DNA from 3 places in the Actinopolymorpha sp. B11F2 genome. Region 3 is predicted to be linked to each of the others. Evidence: riboswitches for the same ligand, from Rfam matches in the RefSeq annotation. Region 3 holds a riboswitch; each other region holds the start of a gene.
The links. Region 3 has a riboswitch for S-adenosylmethionine ahead of ABN034_RS26200 (GNAT family N-acetyltransferase). Riboswitches for the same ligand answer to the same signal wherever they lie in the genome.
Positions count from the first base shown of each region.

Region 1: linked by a shared signal. The riboswitch ahead of thrC (threonine synthase) and the one ahead of ABN034_RS26200 (GNAT family N-acetyltransferase) in region 3 are both predicted to bind S-adenosylmethionine.
Region 2: linked by a shared signal. The riboswitch ahead of ABN034_RS20810 (aminotransferase class V-fold PLP-dependent enzyme) and the one ahead of ABN034_RS26200 (GNAT family N-acetyltransferase) in region 3 are both predicted to bind S-adenosylmethionine.

Region 1 covers NZ_JBEFTX010000024.1:63,076-70,123, forward strand. The annotation lists gene ABN034_RS30975 (alpha-amylase family protein) at 1-62, opposite strand, end outside; gene ABN034_RS30980 (MoaD/ThiS family protein) at 180-455, opposite strand; gene thrC (threonine synthase) at 452-1,735, opposite strand; SAM riboswitch class I at 1,749-1,926, opposite strand; gene ABN034_RS30990 (serine hydrolase domain-containing protein) at 2,223-3,515, opposite strand; gene ABN034_RS30995 (DUF2178 domain-containing protein) at 3,605-4,021, opposite strand; gene ABN034_RS31000 (helix-turn-helix transcriptional regulator) at 4,005-4,202, opposite strand; gene ABN034_RS31005 (hypothetical protein) at 4,507-4,719, opposite strand; gene ABN034_RS31010 (hypothetical protein) at 4,902-5,756, shown strand; gene ABN034_RS31015 (hypothetical protein) at 5,943-6,581, opposite strand; gene ABN034_RS31020 (DUF4352 domain-containing protein) at 6,595-7,048, opposite strand, start outside.
Region 2 covers NZ_JBEFTX010000011.1:230,725-237,772, forward strand. The annotation lists gene ABN034_RS20790 (GyrI-like domain-containing protein) at 1-110, shown strand, start outside; gene ABN034_RS20795 (MerR family transcriptional regulator) at 319-1,497, shown strand; gene ABN034_RS20800 (ketopantoate reductase family protein) at 1,678-2,826, opposite strand; gene ABN034_RS20805 (TrpB-like pyridoxal phosphate-dependent enzyme) at 3,098-4,462, opposite strand; SAM riboswitch class IV at 4,729-4,856, shown strand; gene ABN034_RS20810 (aminotransferase class V-fold PLP-dependent enzyme) at 4,896-6,434, shown strand; gene ABN034_RS20815 (glycoside hydrolase family 6 protein) at 6,588-7,048, opposite strand, start outside.
Region 3 covers NZ_JBEFTX010000017.1:64,356-71,403, reverse strand. The annotation lists gene ABN034_RS26225 (RBBP9/YdeN family alpha/beta hydrolase) at 45-581, shown strand; gene ABN034_RS26220 (ROK family protein) at 571-1,755, opposite strand; gene ABN034_RS26215 (dihydrofolate reductase family protein) at 1,918-2,538, opposite strand; gene ABN034_RS26210 (SRPBCC family protein) at 2,538-3,044, opposite strand; gene ABN034_RS26205 (ArsR/SmtB family transcription factor) at 3,048-3,401, opposite strand; gene ABN034_RS26200 (GNAT family N-acetyltransferase) at 3,529-4,152, opposite strand; SAM riboswitch class I at 4,160-4,248, opposite strand; gene ABN034_RS26195 (hypothetical protein) at 4,402-4,761, shown strand; gene ABN034_RS26190 (GntR family transcriptional regulator) at 4,804-5,925, opposite strand; gene ABN034_RS26185 (glycoside hydrolase family 76 protein) at 6,278-7,048, shown strand, end outside.

The DNA.
Region 1 (7,048 bases), on a different contig from region 3:
CGGAGGCCGTCACGACGGTCGTGGACGACGAACACCGCGTCCGGAAGCGTCAGGGAAGGCACGTGGACTTCCTTTCGGAGACTCCGGGAACCGGGCTCAGCAGTCAGTGACCGGAACTCGGGCCGCCCCACGACAGGGGCCCCGCCAGCGAGCGGGCTCTGCTGCCAGCGACGGTGCGTTCAGCCGCCGGCGACGGCGGGGATCACCGAGACCTGAACGCCTTCCGGTGTGGGGGTTTCCAGACCGGAAGCGAAGCGCACGTCCTCCTCGCCGACATAGACGTTGACGAACCGGCGCAGCTTCCCGGCGTCGTCGAGCACCCGGGCGCGGATGCCGGGGTACTTCGTCTCCAGGGAGTCGAGCACCTCGCCGAGCGTGGCGCCGTCCGCGTCCACCTCGGAAGCGCCGCCGGTGTAGGTGCGCAGGATCGTCGGAACTCGTACCTTCACGCTCATGCGAGCCCTGCCTTCGTGAATGCGTCGTACGTCGGACGGATGGTTGCCGCGGGCCCCACCTTGCCGGCGATGGCGTCCAGGGTTTTCAGTCCGTCGCCGGAGTTGATGATGACGGTCTCCGCGTCAGGGTCGAGTTGCCCGGTGTCGATCAGCTTCTTCAGCGTCGCGACGGTGACGCCGCCGGCGGTCTCGCCGAAGATCCCCTCCGTGCGCGCGAGCAGCGCGATGCCCTCGACCACCTCGTCGTCACTGACGTCCTCGACGACCCCGCCCGTGCGTCGGCAGACATCGAGCACGTACGGTCCGTCGGCAGGGTTGCCGATCGCGAGCGACTTGGCGATGGTGTCCGGACGTACCGGCGCCACCACGTCGTGGCCGGCCTTGAACGCCGCCGACACCGGCGCGCACCCGGTCGCCTGCGCGCCGAAGATCTTGTACGGCGCATCCTCGATCAGCCCGAGGTCGACGAACTCCCGCAGTCCCTTGTCGACCTTCACCAGCTGCGCACCGGACGCGATCGGGACGACGACCTGCTGGGGCAGCCGCCAACCGAGCTGTTCGGCGATCTCGAAGCCCAGCGTCTTGGAACCCTCGGCGTAGTAGGGCCGGACGTTGACGTTGACGAACGCCCAGCTTTCTTCCTCACCGGCGATCTCGCTGGCGAGCCGGTTGACGTCGTCGTAGGTGCCTTCGACAGCGACCAGGGTGCCGCCGTAGACCGCAGTCGTGAGGATCTTCTGCTGTTCGAGGTTGTGCGGGACCATGACGACGCTGCGGATGCCGGCGCGGGCAGCGGCCGCGGCGACGGCGTTGGCGAGGTTGCCGGTCGACGGGCACGCCAGCACCTGGAAGCCCAGCTCGCGGGCCGCGCTGAGTGCGACCGCCACCACGCGATCCTTGAACGAGTGGGTCGGGTTGGCCGCGTCGTTCTTGATCCACAGGGTCCTGACACCGAGGGCGGCGGCCAGGCGGTCGGCGCGGACGAGCGGGGTGAGGCCGGGTTCGGTGTTGGGGAACGACGCGACGTCGGTGGGCACCGGCAGGAGCGCCTGGTAGCGCCAGATGTTGGCCGGCCCCGCGGCGAGGTCGTCGCGGGTGATCTGCGGGTAGTCGTAGGCCACCTCGAGGGGGCCGAAGCATTCGGTACAGGCGTACTGCGCGCCGAGTTCGGTGGTCGCGCCACACTCGCGACATCGCAGACTCGTGGCGTTGCCGAACGCACCGGGGCGGGGGGTGTGCGCGGCGCCCGTCGTGTCGGCGCCGGCGTACGTGGTCGTCATGAGAGGCCTTCCTTCCTCATCTTCCTCAAGCGTCCGAGCCGCGCCCAGGGATCTCCTGGTCGGATCGTCGTGAGCCGGACTTGGCACCGTGTCCGCCGCGGGGCCTCTGATGCACGCGAGACACACGCGTCGGCGGTCGGCCGGTTGCCGGGGCTTCGTCGGGCCGGTCCCTCTGCCCCTCTGGATGAGATTCCTTGTTGAGTTGTTGTCGGCGAGCGTAACTGACCCGTCTCCGAGATCGTCCGGCAGGTCCAGTATTCGAGACGGTTGTCCACCATCGGGGACGGTGGCGGCCAGTCTCGCGGCCGTGAGCTGCCGCAAATGACCACGCTGAGTAGGCGTCAGGACCCCTGCCATGCGTCCACGCATGTGTCGGGTTCCGTGGGCCTACCCAGCGTGGTCATTTGCGCCTGGCGGTTCGCCGCGGGGCGCCGAACGGCCCGGCTCGACAGACAGTATGCAGAGGCTGCGGCCCCGGCATACGCGTCTAGTCGCAGAGCGCGGCGGCCGCGACCTGCTCGGCGGTGGGGTTCAGCGTCCCGTCCTCCGTCATGATCCACGCGTTGGCGCCGACCGCGGCCTGGCGGGATCCGTCCGGGGTGGTGAAAACGGCGCTGTAGTAGCCGAACACCTGACCGTTGTGGCCCCATGCGACACCGCCCGGCACGCACGGCACCTGCACGGGGTAGATGCCGAGCCCGTAGCCGAACTCTCCGACACTCCTCATCTCGCCGAAGAGCGGCCTCGGCAGCAGTTTCCCGGAGAACAACGCTCGCAGGAACGTCAGTTCGTCCCGTGTGGTGGACACCACGCCACCGGCGGTCCGCAACCAACTCATGGAGTACGTCGTCGTGTCGTACAGCGGCTTGTCCGTACCGTCCTGCAGGTACCCACGCAGGTGCCGGCCGGCGATCACCGGGTTCGCCACCGGGTAGGACGTGTCTCTCATGCCAAGCGGCCCGATGATGCGGCGCGCGAACTCGACACCCACCGGCCGGTCCGTGACCGACTCGATCAGCATGCCGGCGAGGACGTAGTTGGTGTTGGAGTACTCGTGGTGCGTACCAGGGGTTCGGCGCGGCTCGGGGTTGGTGAGGGCGATCCTCACCAGGTCGCGGTAGCTGAAGTAGTGGAAGCGGTTGCGGTCGTAGGACCAGGGTGGGGACGCCAGCATGGTGTCGGTGTGGAACCCGCTGGTGTGCTGCAGCAGGTGGCGTACGGTGATCCGCTCGTCGAGGCCCAGGCCCGGCAGCCAGCGGACGACCCGGGCGTCCAGACCGATCTTTCCTTCGGCCACAAGTTGGAGGACGACGACGGCGGTCATCGTCTTGGTGATGCTGCCGATGCGGTAGCGGTCGTCGGGGCGGGCCAGCCGGTTGGTGCGACGGTCGGCCACACCGCGCGCGATGGCCGTGGTCGCACCGTCGCCGGTGATGGTGGCGAGGGCGACCCCTGGCGTACCGGTCTCGATCACCTTCTCCGCAAGGCGTTCCAGCCGGGTCGTGGTCGTTTGGACGTGAGCCGCGACGGTGCGGGCCGGGGCACCTGGACCGGAAGCACTATCCGGATGGGAAGCTGCGGCCGCCTCCGCGGGAGGAGCCGCGTCTTCTGCGGGAGGTGCCGCGACCCCCGCGGGTAGAGCCGGGGCCTCTGCGGGTGGTGGAACCGCGGCCTCTGCGGGTGGAGCCGGAGCGCCTGGGGAAGACGCACCAGCGACGATCAAGGGCGGCGCGAGCACGGCGACCAGCAGCCGGCGTACGGACATGATTTCGGGCAGCATGCGTCAAACCCCCAAGATACAAAGCTGATTGGTGGTGAGGCGCCGGACGTAGCAGTCGTCGACGATGGTCGCCGCGACCGGTTCGGCGCTCAGGTGCGACGGTTGAGCACCAGGAGCGAGACGACGTAGGTGACGCCCGCGACGAATCCCAGGAACGCCCAAGGGTCACCGTGACCGCCACGAGCGATGTCGACGACCGCACCGCCCACGATCACGAGGGCGAGAATGTTCAACGTGTGAAGGGCCGCGCGTTGATGGATCTGCACATGCCGTTCCTCGTGCGTGTCGTCGCCAAGGAGTGCGACCGTGTCACTCAGGCGCGACCCGAACACCAGGAACAGCACGAGCACAACCATGAGGGCGATCATCGCCAGCCCCAGCCAGAGCCGGTCACTCACGATCGCCGCGACACCCATCGCGATGCCCAGGACCAGACCCAGAATCAAAGCCGGCTTGGAGATTCGCCGGCCCGGGTGGCTGTGGCCGCGGTCATTCGTCGTCGACATGGAATACCTCCTCGACCGTACGCCCGAAGAACCGGGCGAGCCGGATCGCCAACGGCAGCGAAGGACTGTAGCGACCGGTCTCGATCGCGTTGACCGTTTGCCTGGAAACCTCGAGCACCTCGCCCAGGTCCCCCTGGGATAGCCCTTTGGCAAGGCGGAGTGCCCTGACGTCGTTCCGCACGCTGTCAAGCATGCTTTACACGGCCTCGGGGTGTCAAGCTCGCTTTACAGGACGGCCGAGTACGATCCGGCGGGTGCCCACGCCCGCGCCGCCACCGATGCAGCCGTGGAGCACACCCGCACCGACACAACCTCCCGTGGGACCCGCACGACTGGTTCACCCACCCGCTGATCCACCGAGTCACCCACCCGCTGATCCACCGAGTCACCCACCCGCTGATCCACCGCGTCACCCACCGGCTCAGCCGCCGAGTCTGTCCGAGCCACCAGGACAGGAATCCACCCTCGCACGACCGCGACCCTCATCACCTGACGCCCTCCGGTTGCCCGCCCGCGCGGCCGGTCTGCTCGCCGGCTACTGGGCGCCGAAGCTGGTGTGGTTCGTCGCGGGCTACCTCGCACACGACCTGGTCCTGCGCGGATCGGCGTGGCTCGCGCACCGCAACCAGTGGCTGGGTTTCGCCGGCCTGTCGATCGGCGTACTCGTCCTGCTCGGCTCGACGATCATGATGTTCCATGCAGTGAGACCAGGGCTCGTCCCGTTCGGCGGCCGGCGACGCGGTCATGCGACGGGCGTTGCAGGCGCACTACCGGCCCAGGAGCCGGCGAAGTCCCGCATGGTCGACGAGATCGCCGAGGCGATTCTTCCGTTCCTCATCTTCTACGGCGCCTGGGGACTCTTCACCGACGAGGTACGCGAGTGGGGGTGCAGGTTCTCAACCAGGACATCACCGGGGGGATCGGCGTTCTCGGCGTCCTCACCACCGTCACTCCGATCCCGCTCGCGGTCGCGATCGGCAGTTGGGTCATCCGCGCGATTCTGGAGTTCGTCTACAACCGTCGGGGTGGCCGACTGCTGGGCGTCGGCGTGGCGCTGTTCGAGGCGAACTGGATGTTCTTCGCCGTTATCTCGGTCTCCATCGTGATCGGGCAGGGGATCGACTGGTTGACCAGCCGGGTCGTGTGGGTCGATACCCGCGACGCGGCCGGTGCGGTGTTCTCGATGCTGGACGGCTGGCTGCCGGTCTCACCGTTCGAGTGGATCGGGGCCACCTGGGCAACGTTGACCGACCAGTTCGGCGGCGTCGTGGCCGACGGCGTTCTGCTCCCACTGCTCTGGCTCATCATTACGGCGGTCGTCTTCGGCGAGGAGATGGAACGCGACGGCAAAGTGATCGCCCGGACCCGCCTCGAAGGCGCGGGGACGCTCTTTGCGCGGTTGCCCGCGCGGGCGCAGGTGGTGTCGGAGCTGTTCACTCGAGAGATCCGGGAGAAGTGGACGCCGGTCGTCGTCGGGTTGCGGTTCGTCCTCGGCGCAGGGGCGGCCTTCTTCGTGACGTTCTGCCTGCTGTACGTCTGTGTCGAGGTGTTCACCGGCTGGGCGTTCATCGGTGTGAAGAATCTCGTCGGGCCGCACCCGTGGGACTGGTGGTGGCCATGGCTCGAACCCTTGCACTTCGCCGAACTGGGACTCCGCGAGGTACTGCGGATCGCGCTGCTCGCGGCCGCGTTCGAGATCTGCCTGGAGCATTCCCGCCGAGCAGCAAGCCGCTGATCCCTCGCAGCCCTTTCGCCCTCTCAGCCCTTTCGCCCTCTCAGCCCTTTCGCCCTCGCAGCCCTTCGCCCTCTCAGCCCTTCGCCCTCTCAGCCCTTTCGCACTCAACGCTCGGCCGCCCTCAGCCTTCGGCCGTCCTCGCCGCCGAGGGTGCCCTGCCGCGATGATCGGGGCGCGCTTCCGTGATCATGAATGGAAAGCGGGCCATAGGTCGACAGAACTTTCATGATCACGAACATGATCACGGGAGAACTCGAGGTAGCGGGGGGCGGCGTCGCGTACGCCGACCCGGAGGCGGAGCCGGGGTACGACGTCCTTGGGTACGACGAATGCCGTGACGACCTGCTGGCGCTTCCCCGCCCCGATAGGCATCTGACCGAAGTCACCTTTCGGTGTGTAGCAGCCGGTGGGCAGGTCGGCTGAGCCCGCGAAGTCGGGTACATCCGTCGGCGCCGTCGCCCACACGCGGCCGTCGTCGTCAGTCGCCGAGAAGTCACACGCCTCGATCCGCTTGGCGGCCCGGGCGTCGCGCGGAGTCACCGAGAAGGCGGCGTACAGCACGACAGCCTTACGCGGCAGCTCGACGTCCTCGGCGGGCGGCCCGGGCGCGGTGCTGGTGAGCTTCCAGCGGGCGCCCGCGTAGTCAACGGACTTGTCCGCCGAGACGGTGACGGCCTCGTGCATCGGACCGCGGACCGCGTCGCGTTCGAGGTGGTACTCCACCCCGACGGCGAGCGGCACCAGCGCCAGCAACGCGATCAGATAGGGCGCCTGGCTACGCCGGGGCGCCCGCCCGCTCATCGCCGTACCCCGTCGGTCGCGCACCCTGCTCCAGCGCTCATGGACCGTACTCCACCGGGCCGATGGTCAGTTTCGGTGCCGCGTCGTCGACCAGGGTCCGTGCCGCCTCGGCGTCGAGCCCCAGGTCGACGACCGCCTCGGGTGACAGACGCCCGCCACCACTGATGGTCTCGTTCCGACCGATCCGTACGACCGAACCCGCGAGCTGGCCAGGCGGGATCTCGAAGACGATCCGGCCGCGCCGCGGAATGCCCGGCTCGGTGGAGAGATCCTCGGTCAACCGGGTCGACAGGTCGCCGCGCTCGGACACGTAGTACTTCGTACCGTCAGCCGCCTCGAGGAAGGTCTCGGCGTGCGCCGTCGCCTGCCAGTCATCGGTCAGGGTCGCGGTGAGGACCACCCAGATCCCGTCGGTCCGGGCCGGTGGACCGGGGCTGAACCCCTCCTCGGCGAGGACACGGGTGAGGCGGACCTTCGACACGGTGACGGTC
Region 2 (7,048 bases), on a different contig from region 3:
CGGCCGGTGAGCGGTGGGCCGCCCGCCTGGAGTTGTACCAAACCGATCCGGACGAGGAGCCCGACATGGACAAGTGGGAGACGGACCTCGTCTTCAAGCTCTCCGACTGACCATCGCCCGGGAGGTCCGGCACCGGTCCTCCCGGGCCCACTCCTCGTCCCCGCGGACGTCGACTCGCGTCCGCTCGTCCAGTGATCATGATCGTGATCCTGAAGGATTTTCGGCGTATGAAGCCGACTTCCTCTTCATGATCATGGACCAGGCGGCCGCTCTCGGGCTTCATCTGTCGAGTCACCACCCACGTCGTACGCTGCCGGCGTGACCCCAACCGAGGGCCTCACCGAAGGCACCACCCCCGCCCCTGCCCGCCGCGACGCCGACGCCTCGGGGACGTCGGCTGCCGACGGTCCGGGCAGAGGGACCGCTGCGATCCCCGCCGCAGACATCCGGCCCACGTCGACCGTTGAGGCCCCCGCCGCATCCATCGCTGAGGCCCCCGCTACATCCACCGCTGACAGCCTGGGCGGTCGTACCGTCGACGCGGCACCCGCAGGCATCGCCGACCCCACGCGCCCAGGCATCACCGACCCCACGCGCCCAGGCATCACCGACCCCACGTCCCCAAGTACCACCGACATCCCGGCCGGAGACGCCGCGGAGGCGACGGACCAATTGCTGAGCATCGGCGTGTTCGCCCGGCGGTCGCGGCTGTCGCTGAAGGCACTCCGGCTCTACGACCGGCTGGGCCTGCTCACCCCGGCCGATGTCGATCCGGGCAACGGATACCGGCGGTACCGGGAGAGCCAGCTGTTCGCGGCCCGGCTGATCGTGCTGTTGCGGCAGCTCGACATGCCGCTGTCAACAGTGCGGGACATCCTCGCGGCGCCCGGCGCAACGGGGGCCGACGTCCTCACCGCGTACTGGGAGGCCATCGAACGCCGGCTCGCCGGTCAACGGGAACTGGCCGCACTTCTCCGCACCAGCCTGCTCGGCGGGGACGCCCGGTTCGACGGGTACGACGTGCGCGAGCGGGAGGTCCCCGATCAGCTGGTGCTCACCGAGTGCCGGCACCTGCGCCTGGAGGAGCTCGAGTCCTGGCTTACCGCGACGAAGGTCCGGCTGTCGGCGGTCGCCCAGGACAACGGCGGGATGACCGGGCCGCTCTTCGTCATCTTCCACGGCGCGGTCAACGACGACAGCGACGGACCGGTCGAGGTCTGCGTACCGGTGCGGCGGGACGTCGGACGTGACGGGGCGTTACCCGCTGATGGTCCTGCCGCGCGGGAGGAGCCGGCCCACCGCGAGGCGTACGTCCGGGTGACCAAGGCGCAGTTCGACATGCCACAGATCCTGTCCGCCTACGACGCCGTTGAACGCTGGATGACCGCGCGGAAGCGGACCTGCGCCGGGTCGCCGCGCGAGGTCCACCCTCCCGGCGTCGACATCGCCGCGGCCGCGCCGACCGACCACGTGTGCGACGTCGCGTACCCGATCTGACCGACCCCCTCGAAGGGACGCCGGTCCAGCGACCAGCAGGAGGATCGCCAGGACGTCGATCGGACGCTGTTCGGGCTGGTTGTGGGCCGCGCCGAAGGTCCCCCCTGCGATCAGGACCGGGCGATGACCAGCGGGACGCGGACGGGGTACGCCAGCGATGCCGGTCCACCACAGCCGTTCCTACCGCGTGGGGAGTACGCCTTCGGCAGCGGCATCGTTCGTACCCTCGCCAACCGCGTCGTTCGTGCCTGCGCCAACCGGGCCATTCGTACCGTCTGACCCGTCCCGGTCGGAGTGTGCTCCGTCCCGGCCGGTGGGCGCCGGTCCCTGGCCGCTGGCGTCGGGCACCGCGTCGAGGCGGGCGAGGAACACCTCGGGCGACATCAGCCCTGGCGGACTGCCCGCGCGGGCGGCCTGGTTGGCGAGCTGGCGGGCGAGTTCGTTGGCGGGGGTGGGTACGCCGTGGAGCCGGCCGAGAAGGACGATCTCGCCGTTGAGATAGTCGGCCTCGATCGTCCGGGTGCCCCTCGCGAGGCTCTGCCACGAGGAGCTGCCGGTGCGGTCCTGGCCGTTGACCGGTTTGACCTGCAGCAGGTCGCCGCGGCGGGCCCGGTCCTCCTCGAACGACTGGTACTCGATGCCGGCCGCGTCCAGCGCCGCGAGCCCTTCCGCGCGCAGTCGGTCGATCACCTCGTCGCGGCCGTCGCCTCGCGTGCACACGGCGTCGACGGCGTTGCCGAGGTTGCCGAGCAGCTTGGTGTACTTCCGCCGCATGATGTCGGGACGCGGTTCGGAGGCGAACGTCGCGGACCGGAACGCCTCCGCGACCTCACGGGCGGTGTCGTCGACACCGCTCGGGTACCTGCCGAGGTCGAGGATCCCGGTGACCGGCGTGGACGGTGCCTGGACGACCCCCGGCGTGAGGTACGTCGCGGGGAACATCACGTGGACGCCGTAGACATTGGCGAACTGCCGCAGCACCGTAGGCTCGTTCGCGACGCCGTTCTGCACGCAGAAGACCGGCGTCTGCGCGTCGGCCGCTCCAGCGAGGGCCCGGACCGCGTCCGCCGTGTCCGTACTCTTCATCGTCAGCAGCACGATGTCGCCGCGCCGCCACTCGATCCCGCTCGGGTCCCCCACCGCGGGCAGCTGAGCCGTCTCCGTGTCGTACGGCGACTCCACCCGCAGCCCGCCGGACCGGATCGCGTCGAGGTGCGCTCCCCGCGCGATCAGTACGACCTCGTGGCCCGCTCTGTGCAGTCGAGCTCCCAACACGCCGCCGATCGCCCCGGCACCGTAGACGACGAACCGCCGACCCGCCTCACCCATGTCCTGTCTCCCAAGGATTCGTCCCGCCCGAACTCCCGTCGTACGAAGGTCTATCGACTGGGCGGGGCCGCTGGCAAATGACCACGTTGAGCAGGCAGGTGTGACCTGGACCGGTGCCGATGCCTGGCCGTGCGTCCGTACGCCTGCTCAGCGTGGTCATTTGCCGCCGCCGCAGAACGCCTGCGCCATGCGGGAGGAGCCGTCGCCTGCCCGGGAAGACCAGCTCGCCATCCGGGAGGAACCGTCGCCCTATCCGGGAAGGGCCGGCGCGCTATGCGGGGACGGTGGGCAGGCCGGCGACCGCGGCGGCCACCTGGTCCGAGGCGAGTTCGTGGTCGACCAGCTCACCGGCGAGATACGTACCGTAGGCGGCGAGATCCAGGTGACCGTGCCCGCACAGTGCGGTGAGGATGACCTTCTCCTCGCCAGACTCCTTGCAGCGCAGGGCTTCGTCGATGCACGCGGCGAGCGCGTGGGTGGGCTCCGGCGCCGGCACGATCCCTTCCGTACGCGCGAACCGCACACCCGCCTCGAAGCACTCCCGCTGCGTCTTCGCCACCGCCTCGATCAGGCCCAGCTCGTAGATGTGGGAGAGCAGCGGCGACATGCCGTGGTAGCGCAGCCCGCCGGCGTGGATCGGATCGGGGATGAAGTCGTGGCCCAGCGTGTGCATCTTCATCAGGGGCGTCATCCCGGCGGTGTCGCCGAAGTCGTACGCATAGACGCCCTTCGTCAGCGACGGGCAGCTCGCCGGCTCCACCGCGCGGATCGTGACGTCGAGGCCACCCGCCAGCTTCTCGCGGAGGAAGGGGAACGCGAGCCCGCCGAAGTTCGAGCCGCCGCCGGTGCAGCCGATGAGGACGTCCGGTGTCAACCCCACCTTGCCGAACTGCGCGACCGCCTCCTCGCCGATGATCGTCTGGTGCAGCAGCACGTGGTTGAGGACGCTGCCGAGGGAGTAGTTGGTGTCGGCGTTCGTCGCCGCGACCTCGACCGCCTCCGAGATCGCGATGCCGAGCGACCCGGGCGAGTCGGGATCCTTCTCCAGCACGGCGCGCCCGGCCGCGGTCAGGTCCGACGGCGACGGGTGGATGGTGCCGCCGAACGTCTCGATCATGATCTTGCGGTACGGCTTCTGGTCGTACGACGCGCGCACCTGCCAGACCTCGCAGGCCAGGTCGTACTGCGAGCAGGCGAACGCCAGCGCCGAACCCCACTGGCCCGCGCCTGTCTCGGTCGTCAACCTGCGTACGCCCGCCTTGGCGTTGTAGTACGCCTGTGGCACGGCGGTGTTGGGCTTGTGGGACCCTGCGGGTGAGCCGCCTTCGTACTTGTAGAAGATCTTGGCCGGCGTGCCGAGCGCCCTCTCCAGGCGATGGGCGCGGTAGAGCGGCGACGGCCGCCACAGCCGGTAGACGTCGAGGACCTCCTCGGGAATGTCGACGTACCGCTCGGTCGTCACCTCCTGCAGGATGAGGTCCGTCGGGAAGAGCGGCGCGAGGTCGTCCGGGCCAACCGGCTGGTGGGTGCCCGGGTGCAGGACCGGCGGCGGTGGGCTCGGCAGGTCTGCGAGCACGTTGTACCAGGCTCGTGGCAGCTCGGACTCGTCGAGAACAATCTTCGTCGGCACAGGCATGCCGGTCACGGTAGCCGGGCCGCGTCGATGGGCGGAACCCCGAAGCCGTGGGTACGCCCGGTCGGTTCACCGGACGGTCAGGACGCGGACGCGCCCGAGCGGGCCCGCAGCGGTCAGTTCGACGACCTCGATCGCTCGATCGCCTGCCAGGCTGCGGATGTGGGCCTCCGATGGCCGCCCAGCCGAGCTGCCCACATATTGGTACGCGCGTCCATTATTTGATACATCGAGGCGAGTGGGTCCTGCCACCGGTTAGCGTGTGTCGCGGTCATGAGTGCCAGCAAGGGCGACCACGCCCTGCGAGCCCCGGCTTGCTGGCCGGCAACCCTCCAACCGCGGTGGGGTGCCCCGGGTGAGGACCAGGTGGTGCCGCCCGGCACCACAAGCGCGGGACCCGCAGCCCACAGGGTCCCCGAGACCTTGTGAGGTACGCATGACACCCGTCGACACCGCGCCTGCGCCCTGTGCGCCCTTCGTCCCCAGCGCCACGCCGCCCGGCGCCACCACACTGTCGTTCAGCCCCACCACACTGTCGTTCAGCCCCACCCCACAGTCGTTCACCGCCACCCCACAGTCGTTCACCGCCACCTCGCCGCCGCCGAACACCGCTCTACCCTCGCCGAACACCGTTCCACCTGGCTCAGAAGCCGGCCTCAAGCCGCTCCTCCCGGTGGTCGGTGCCGACCTGCAGGTGCCGGTCGTCAGCGGCCAGCAGGTGCCTTACGTCCAGCTCGACTATGCCGCAAGCGCGCCCTGCCTGTCAGCCGTCGCGGCCCACCTGAACGGCGTCCTCCCGTTCTACGCGAGCGTGCACCGAGGGGCGGGATACACCTCGCAGGTGAGTACGACGCTCTACGAGACCGCGCGGGCCAAGGTCGCCGCGTTCGTGGGTGCCCGCCCGGACGACGTGGTGGTCTTCAGCCGCAACACGACCGATGCGCTCACCCTGCTCGCACACTGCGTACCCACCGGCGCTGTACCTACCGCCGGGGTCGTCCACCTCGACATCGAACATCACGCCAACCTGCTCCCGTGGCGGCATCGCGCGAGTGGGAAGACCCGCTGCGTCCTTGCCGGCACCACGCAGCGCGCCACGCTCGTCAGCCTGCGCGCCGAACTCGCCGCCCGCCCGGCCGCACTGGTCGCGGTCACCGGCGCGTCCAACGTCACCGGCGAACTGCTGCCGATCGCCGACATCGTGGAGATCGCGCACGCTGCCGGGGCGCGGGTCGTCGTGGACGCGGCCCAACTCGCCCCGCACCGCCGGATCGACCTGGCGGCCAGCGGTGTGGACTACCTCGCGCTGTCGGGTCACAAGCTCTACGCACCGTTCGGGGCCGGTGTCCTCGTCGGACGTCGCGACTGGCTCGACGCCGCCTCGGCCTACCTTCCCGGTGGCGGCGCGGCGCGCGACGTCGGCCTCACCCACACCGATTGGGCACCCGCGCCCGCCCGGCACGAGGGTGGTACGCCCAACGTGCTCGGCGCGGTGGCGCTCGGCTTTGCCTGCGACACCCTGGCCGGCCTCCCCGACGGTGCGCTCGAAACCCACGAGGAGACCCTTCGGCAACGCCTGACCGAGCGGCTGGCCAGCATTCCCGGCGTACGCCTGCATCGGATCTGGCGGGACAGCCCGAGCTCGATCGGTGTGGTGGCGTTCTCGGTGGGCGAGTTCCACCCGGGTCTCGTCGCGGCGTACGTCTCGGCCGAGCACGGCATCGGCATCCGGCATGGACGGTTCTGCGCCCACCCGCTGGTGTCCCGGCTGGGTGCGCCGGAGGGTGCGCTGCGGGCGAGCTTCGGGGTCGGGAGCACGGTGGCCGACGTCGACCGGCTCGCCGATGCCGTGAGCGCGCTGGTCTCGGCGGGAACCCGCTGGTCGTACTCCGACAGCAGCGGTGCGTGGGCCCCGACGCCGGACCCGCGGCCCTATCCGTCGTGGGCGCAGCCGGACGCGGCGGCGGTCCCGTGAGCCTGTTGCTCACCACGCCGCTGCTCGAGGCGTTCGCAGCGCGTGGACGAAGGGCTCCCTCGTCCAGAACTACATGCGATGAAGGGCGCCCTGAGGCGAACCTATGGGAGCAGGGCGCCCCTCATCCAGTGCCGCCTGGGTTGACGGCCACTCTCAGTCGCCGGTGGGATCGGCACGGCTGAGTCCCAGGTCCCGTTGCCACGGATCCTGGTCACGGCTCACCACGCCCGTACTCTTCCGCAACCCCAGCAGCCACTGTCCGCCGTCGGACCCGGTGAGCAGCCCCAACGCGGCGGACGGCTGGAAGTCACCCGCGTTGCCCTCGGGTGCAACACCGCAGGCACCGTCGTATTCACCGGGCGGCTTCACCCACAGCTGCAGGTCGAGCCCGTACGCACCACCGGGTCGCGGGCGGTCCCCGACCTGCTGACCAGCCGGGTTGCACCACTCCGATCCCGCAGGTGGGCGACCGTTCCGGCTGGTGTCGATGACGAACGTGGGATGGATACCGTCCGGTTCCATCCGTTCGACGACCTCCTGGCCGTACGCCACGTTGGCCTCGGTCGGCTGGTAGTTGGAGACGTTGAGCGAGAAGCCGCGCGCGTTGCCGACAT
Region 3 (7,048 bases):
CTATGGGGGTGCGGCGGACCTGACCGTCACGAAAGGACGATCCTGTGAGCCGCAAGGCGATCATCTTCCACGGAACGGGCGCCGACCCTGACGTCTGCTGGCTCCCGTGGCTACGCGGGCGGCTGACCGACCGCGGGTACGCCGTCGAGAGCCCGCACTATCCCGGCCTCAATGTAGAGCCCATCGCCACGTTCCTGCCGAAGGTGCTGGCCAACCACACCTTCGACGAGCACACCGTGCTCATCGGCCACTCCGGCGGCGCCGCGCTCCTCCTCGCGATCCTCGAGCACATCGATGCCACAGTGGCCCAGGCTGTTCTCGTCGCCGGGTACTCCACACCGCCCAACGCCAGCGACGAGCCCGTGCTGCAGGCCACCTACGACTGGGCCGCGATCAGGTCCCACGTCCGCGACCTGTACTTCATCAACTCCCGTCACGACCCCTACGGTTGCGACGACCGGCAGGGGCGCGCGATGTTCGAACGACTCGGCGGCACCCAGATCGTCCGCGACGACGGGCACTTCGGCGACCACGACCAGCCGTACGAGACCTTCGAACTCCTCGACAAGCTCATCGACTGAGCCGAGACGCGCCCACGGCGTCTCGGGCCCGGCCCCGCAGGAACGCATCGCGGGCCACCGCGGCGGCACCGAGCGCCCAGTCCTCGAACGAATGTGGCTGCAGGACCATCGTGCACTCAACCGCGGAGCCGTAGGCCTGATCCACGAACGCGGTCCGAACGTGCTCGGCGAACAGGTCGTACACCGCAAGCCCTTCGCCGCTGACGATGATGCGGTCCGGGCCGACCAGGTTGGCGACCGTCGCCAGCGCCCGACCGAGGGTGGCACCCGCGTCGGCGAACACCTTCGCGGCAGGTCCGCCGGACCTCGCGAGTTCGGCGGCCTCGGCGATCGTGGACAGGGGAACACCCGTCGCCTGGCTGACCCTCCGGACGATCGCCGGATCGGCTGCCACCGCCTCGACGCATCCGTGACCACCGCAGTAGCACGGGGTGGCTGGGTCACCGAGCGGGATGTGGCCGAGCTCGCCCACGACTCCGTGAGCGCCGGACAGGACCCGCCCGTCCACGACGATCCCGCATCCGATCCCGGTCCCGATGGTGACGACGACCAGCACCGAGGCACCGACGCCCGCTCCCGTCGTACTCTCCGCCAACGTGAGCGCCCGTACGTCGTTCTCGACGACCGTGCTGATCCCGAGCGAGGCTTCGACGAGTTCGGCGAGCGGTACGTCGCGCCAGTCGAGGAAAGGCGAGAACCGCACGAGCCCGGTGTCGCGTTCGACCTCGCCTGAGACCGCGACGCAGGCCGCCGCCAGCTCGCCACCGGCCCGGTCGCGCAGCTTCCGTACGGCGGCGGAGATCCTCGACACGACCGTCCGCACGCGAGGGGATCTGAGCGGCAGCCGGCCACTCGCGAGCGCCACACCCGACAGGTTGGTGAGCGTGCCGACGACCTCGTTCCCGGTCACCTTGACTCCGGCGAACCACGCGGCTTCCGGCCGGACCCGGAGCTCACGGACTGGGCGCCCGACGCTGCCTCCGGCGGCGTCCCCCTCCAGCAGGAACCCGGCCGCGAGAAGGGGCCGGACGGACTTCGTCACCGAGGCCGCCGACAGGCCGGTACGCCGCGCGACGTCACCACGGGAAGACGGTCCGTGCGCAAGGATCGACGAGAACACGGTCCGGGAAGCCGGGTTGCGGCGCGGGAATGCCCCGTTCGGCGTACTTCCCATCGTTCCTCCTGCCGCCGTCTCTCGCTCGCCCGCCCGCGCCTGGCGTCGACGCCGGCCCGGCGCCGACGCCGGGTTGACACCAAGTATCGGTCGGGCCACGAGGCAGCTGTCAGGACAGGGGCCCGCGTGGGTGTTCGTTCGCGTACGCCGTCCGCCGTGCGCCTACCGCTCCCGGACGGCGTAGGTCAGGTGCGTCACCCTCGGAGAGTGCTCCGCGCGGACCGGCTCCAGGGCCACGCGGCCCGCGTCCACACCCTCGAACAGGCGGATTCCGGAGCCGAACAGCACGGGCGACAGCGCGATCGAGAACTCGTCGACCAGGCCGGCGTTCACGTACTCCAGGATCGTCGCGCCGCCGCCCGCGATGCGGACGTCGCGGTCGCCGGCGGCCTCGCGGGCCTGGTCGAGCGCGGCCTCGATGCCGTCGTTGACGAAGTGGAAGGTGGTCCCGCCCGGCCGCTCCCAGGGGTCACGCTTCTCGTGCGTCACGACGAACACCGGGGTGTGGAACGGCGCCTCCTCCGGCCACATCTGCTCGCCGGCGTCGAACATGCGCTTGCCCATGACGCTCGCGCCGGTGCGCAGATGCGTCTCCCGCACGATCTCGTTGTCGCGCCCTTCCTCGCCACCCTCGCCGAGCTTCAGGTTCTCCCGGAAGAACCGCAGCGGGAAGACCCACCGCTGCAGTTCCACCCACTGCTGCCCCATCAGGTCCCCGAGGGACTCGGGCGCGATGAAACCGTCCAGCGACATCGACACGCTGAAGAACACCTTCCCGGCCATCAGTCCTCCGCTCCCAACCGAGCGACCTCGGTGACATAGGCCGCCAGCTTGCTCAGGGTCTGCTGGCCGCCCTCGATCGCGTGGTACTTCTCGACCACCTCGTCGCGCAGTTCCTTGGTGGGGAACACCGTGCGCATCTCGATCCGGGTCGCCGCACCGTCGGGCTCGAACGTCAGGACCGACTCGAAGGCGTTCGGGTCGCCGCGGGACTCACCGTGCAGCAGCGCGATCCGCTCCGGCGGGGCGATCTCGTTCCAGGAGATCCACTCGGTGTAGTCCGTCCCGTCCGGCCCGTGCATCACGAAGTTCCACTCCCCGCCGACGCGGAACTCGAACGACCGCGTGGTCGTGGTGAACCCCTCCGGCCCCCACCACCGGGACAGGTGCCGCACCTCGGTGAACGCCTCGAACACCAGCTCCCGCGGGGCGTCGATGACCCGGGAGATCACGATCTCCCGGTCAGCCGTCGCGAACTGCGCCGGCCCTCCTCGTCCCGTCGCGCTCATCAGCTACTCCTCCTGCCCTGCCTGCTCTAGAGCCTGCTTCAGGTCCTGCACGTATGCGTCCAGCCGGTCGAAGCTCTCGCTCCAGAAGCGCTCGAACCCACCGGTCCACTCGTGGACCGGCCGCAGCCCGCGGGCGTCAAGGCCGTACAGGCGCTGCTTGCCTGCCTTGCGGTCCCGCACCAGCCCGACCTCCCGGAGCACCCGCAGGTGTTTGGATGCGCGCGGCTGGGTCATCCCCAGCTCCCGGGCCAACTCGGTCACCGGCCGCTCACCCGCCCGCAGCAGCACCAGGATCTCCCGGCGCCGCGGCTCGGCGATCGCGTTGAAGACGTCCGAGGTCGTCGCGGCTCGTGCCATGGCCGCCATCATATGCCCATATCGGCATGCGTCAAGTCGAGACAGGGAGATCCAGCGTGTACCCGGGAAGTCCCTCGCGGAGAGGTGACGCCGTACTCCGCATAGACGTCAAGGCTCTCCTCAGGCTCTATTGAATGCTCACGCCCCCGACCCGCGCGCCGAGTGCCGACTTGACGGACGGCCATTCGGTCGCCACGACAGAGAACATGGCCGAGTCGCGCAACGCCCCCGCCTCTCCAGGCGCCCACGAGGCCGACCAACTGCGCAACACCCCCTCGAAGCGCGCCCCGAGCCCCTCGATCGCCCGCCGCGAACGTTCGTTGCGGGCGTCCGTCTTGAGGTCGACACGGGCCACCCCCAGCGTCTCGAACGCATACGTGAAGAGCAGCAACTTTGCTTCGGCATTGATCCCCGTGCCCTGCGCCGACGCCGCAAGCCAGGTCCAGCCGATTTCGATGGCGCGCAGGTCCTGCCGGCCCGGCCACGTTCGCGGGTTCCAGAGGGCTGTGCACCCCACGGCCATACCGTCCCGCTGCCGGACCTGCGCGAAGGGCGTCAGTCCCTCGCTCCTGCGAGCGAACTGGGTCGCCAGGTACTCCTTCACCTCGGCACCGCGGGGAACCACGGTGAAGCCGTAGGTGCGGCGATCTTCCTCCGCGGCCCGCGCCAGATCCGACGCGTGGGCCATCGCCAGTGGCTCCAGCCGTACGAACGATCCATGGAGTACGGGCACATCGAGCCATGCGCTCATGAGCGCCTCCTCATCGTTCCTGGCATTGGCACCTTGCCGTAGGGCAGGTTGCCGGACCGTCACTGGGCCAGGTCCCTCGGATCCTCTGGATGAATCTCGGTCAGGGGATCATGCCTCGGCGTAGGGACGGCGGTCAACGTCGGCGGCCACCGAACCGGCGAACTGCCGCGAACACCGATGAATCCGCGCCACGATCGTGGTCTGCACCTGCGTCACCCGCGGAATCGGCGGTCCGGCAAACGAATGAGGATGACTGAGGAGGTCCCGATCATGGGCAAGGTGATCGTGGGGGCGACAGTCTCCGTCGACGGGTTCATCGCGGATGAGAACGACAATGTGGGCCCGCTGTTCGAGTGGTACGGAAACGGCGACGTGGCGACAACCATGGGAGATCCGGACCGGCTTTTCCATGTGAGCGCCGCCAGCGCCGAGTACATTCGTTCGACCTCGGGCAATGTTCGCGCGGCGGTGATCGGTCGGCACCTGTTCGACATCACGAACGGATGGCACGGCGTACCCGCGGCGCCGCCCCAACAATTGCTGGAGAACCCGCGGACCATCGAAGGGGATCGCGTCCTACACCTCATCTACGCCATCCGTACGTCCTGACAGGCCGACGAACGCCTACTGTCGCGGGGTTCTTTCCAGCCTTCACGTGGTCGGATCGACAAGGGTGAACGGTACGACCGACCTGAGCGGCACGTCGTCGCCGCCCAGCTGGGCGTGGAGAAGGTCGACGGCGCGGCGGCCCATCTCCTGCTGGTCCTGCTTGATGTAGACGAAGGTGCCGGAATCAGTCGGCGATTCCAGCGAGTCGAAGCAGGCGATCATCCGACGGTCGGGATCCCCTTCACCCGCGTGCTCGAGAACCTGTCGCAGCAGGACGGCGATGTTGTACTCGCAGGCCACGAAGCCGGTGATGCCTGGTTCGCGTTTCAGGAAAGCGCGCAGAGCCTCGCGGTCGGCGCTCGCCATGTCCGCTGACCGCGACCCCGGCAGTGTGCTGTGGAATTCGGTGAAACAGCGTTCGGCGTCTGGTGGGTATCCGCGCTCGCGCAGGACGTCACGGTATCCCTGCATCCGTTCCTCGATGCTGGAGGTGTTCTCGACCGGTGGCGACAGGAAGGCGACCTGCTCGTGTCCCTGGTCGAGCACGCGGGAGGTGAGGGCACGAGCCGCGGCTGCGTTGTCGGTGAAGACCGAGCATGCCGGGATCCCACGAAGGTACCGGTCGACCAGGACGAGCGGAGAGCGGTCGAGCACGAGCCGCACCAGGCTTGCGTTGTAGAACTCCCCGTGGACAGGGAAGACGATCAGTCCGTCCGCGACGCCACCGACGAGGGCATCGATCGCCTGCTCCTCGACCTGCTGGCTGTCCCGGGTCCGCCGGACGATCAGGTGGTAGCCGAGTTCTGCGCACCGCTCCTCGATCGCACACAGGAGTTCCAGACCGTACGCCTCAGAGGCGTCGGGAAGCACCAGGGCGAGGCAGCCGGTGCTCGGTGGCCGCTCACGTGGTCGAGCACCAGCGTGGCGTACGGCGTCGACGCGGCCGACGTCATCGGTCACGAACGACCCCATGCCGCGCCTGCGGTCGACCACACCGGCTTCGGCGAGCATGCGAAGCGCCCGCTTGGAGGTGATGCGGCTGACGCCGAACTGCTCCGCCAGCTCCTTCTCGGACGGGACCCGCTCCCCAGGTTTGAGAGTCTCGGTGCGGATCTGGTGGAGGACGTAGTCGTAGACCCGCTCGTAGAGGAATGGATCGGGCACGCGTCCTCCGGAGGGGTGACTGGGCAGATCTATACCATCTTGCGACCATGCGCATACTATCCTGCGACCACCGCACTAGTGAACGTCTCACGTGGCCAACCCTTCCTAGCGTCACAGCAGTCCTGGCTGCCTCGCCCGCGCCATCGCGCGACCACACCGCGACCACGAAGCCGCCCGGAAACGGACATGTCATCTCATTGACATGTTGATATATCGAGAGCACCTTGGGTCTCGGTTGCCCTGTGAGTGATGGCGTTCCGGGTGCCTGAGCTCGGAACGCCATCACGCAGGACAGGCGCCGACGTGTCGACCGAGCGGCTCACGGGGACCGCCGAATCACCGGGAGGACCTCGTGAAGCATCACTTTTCAGCGCCGTCACGCCGTGCCGTGCTGGTCGGCGGTCTCGCGGCCACCGCAGGGTGGGGACTCGCAACGACCGCATCGACCGCACACGCGGCGCAGGTGCCGTCGCAGGCGTTGACGAAGTACGCGCGACGCGCCAGGGAAAGCTACGCCGCGCTGCAGCGCTACTTCTACGACCCGCAGACGTCGTTCTACCTCGAGGAGTACCCCCACACGGGCGGCAACCCGTGGTCGTACGTCTGGCCGTTCTCGCAGGCGATGATCGCGACCCAGGACATGGCCGGACTGCCGGAGATCGGCAAGCGCTACACCGACGACGTAGCTGACCGCTACACGGCTCTCGAGGCCTACTGGAACGCCGAGACCGACCCGCCTGGGTACGACTCCTACCTGCGACCGCCGGCCGGGCATGGCGGCGACAAGTTCTACGACGACAACGAGTGGAACGCCCTGGGGTTCATCCAGCGCCACTACATGACTTCTGGCGGAGACGCCGCCGCGCTGCGCCGGGCCGCCGAGATCTTCGACCTCGTGGTGTTCGGCTGGGACACGGACCCGAGCCATCCCTGCCCGGGTGGCGTCTTCTGGACACAGGCTCCCTGGAGCAACGACCGCAACACCGTCTCGAACGCGCCGGGTGCCGAGGTCGGACTGCACCTCTACCTCGCGACGAAGGACGACCACTACCTCGACTGGTCGATCCGGATGTACGAATGGGTGCGGACGTACATGCTCGCGCCGAACGGCCTCTACTGGGAC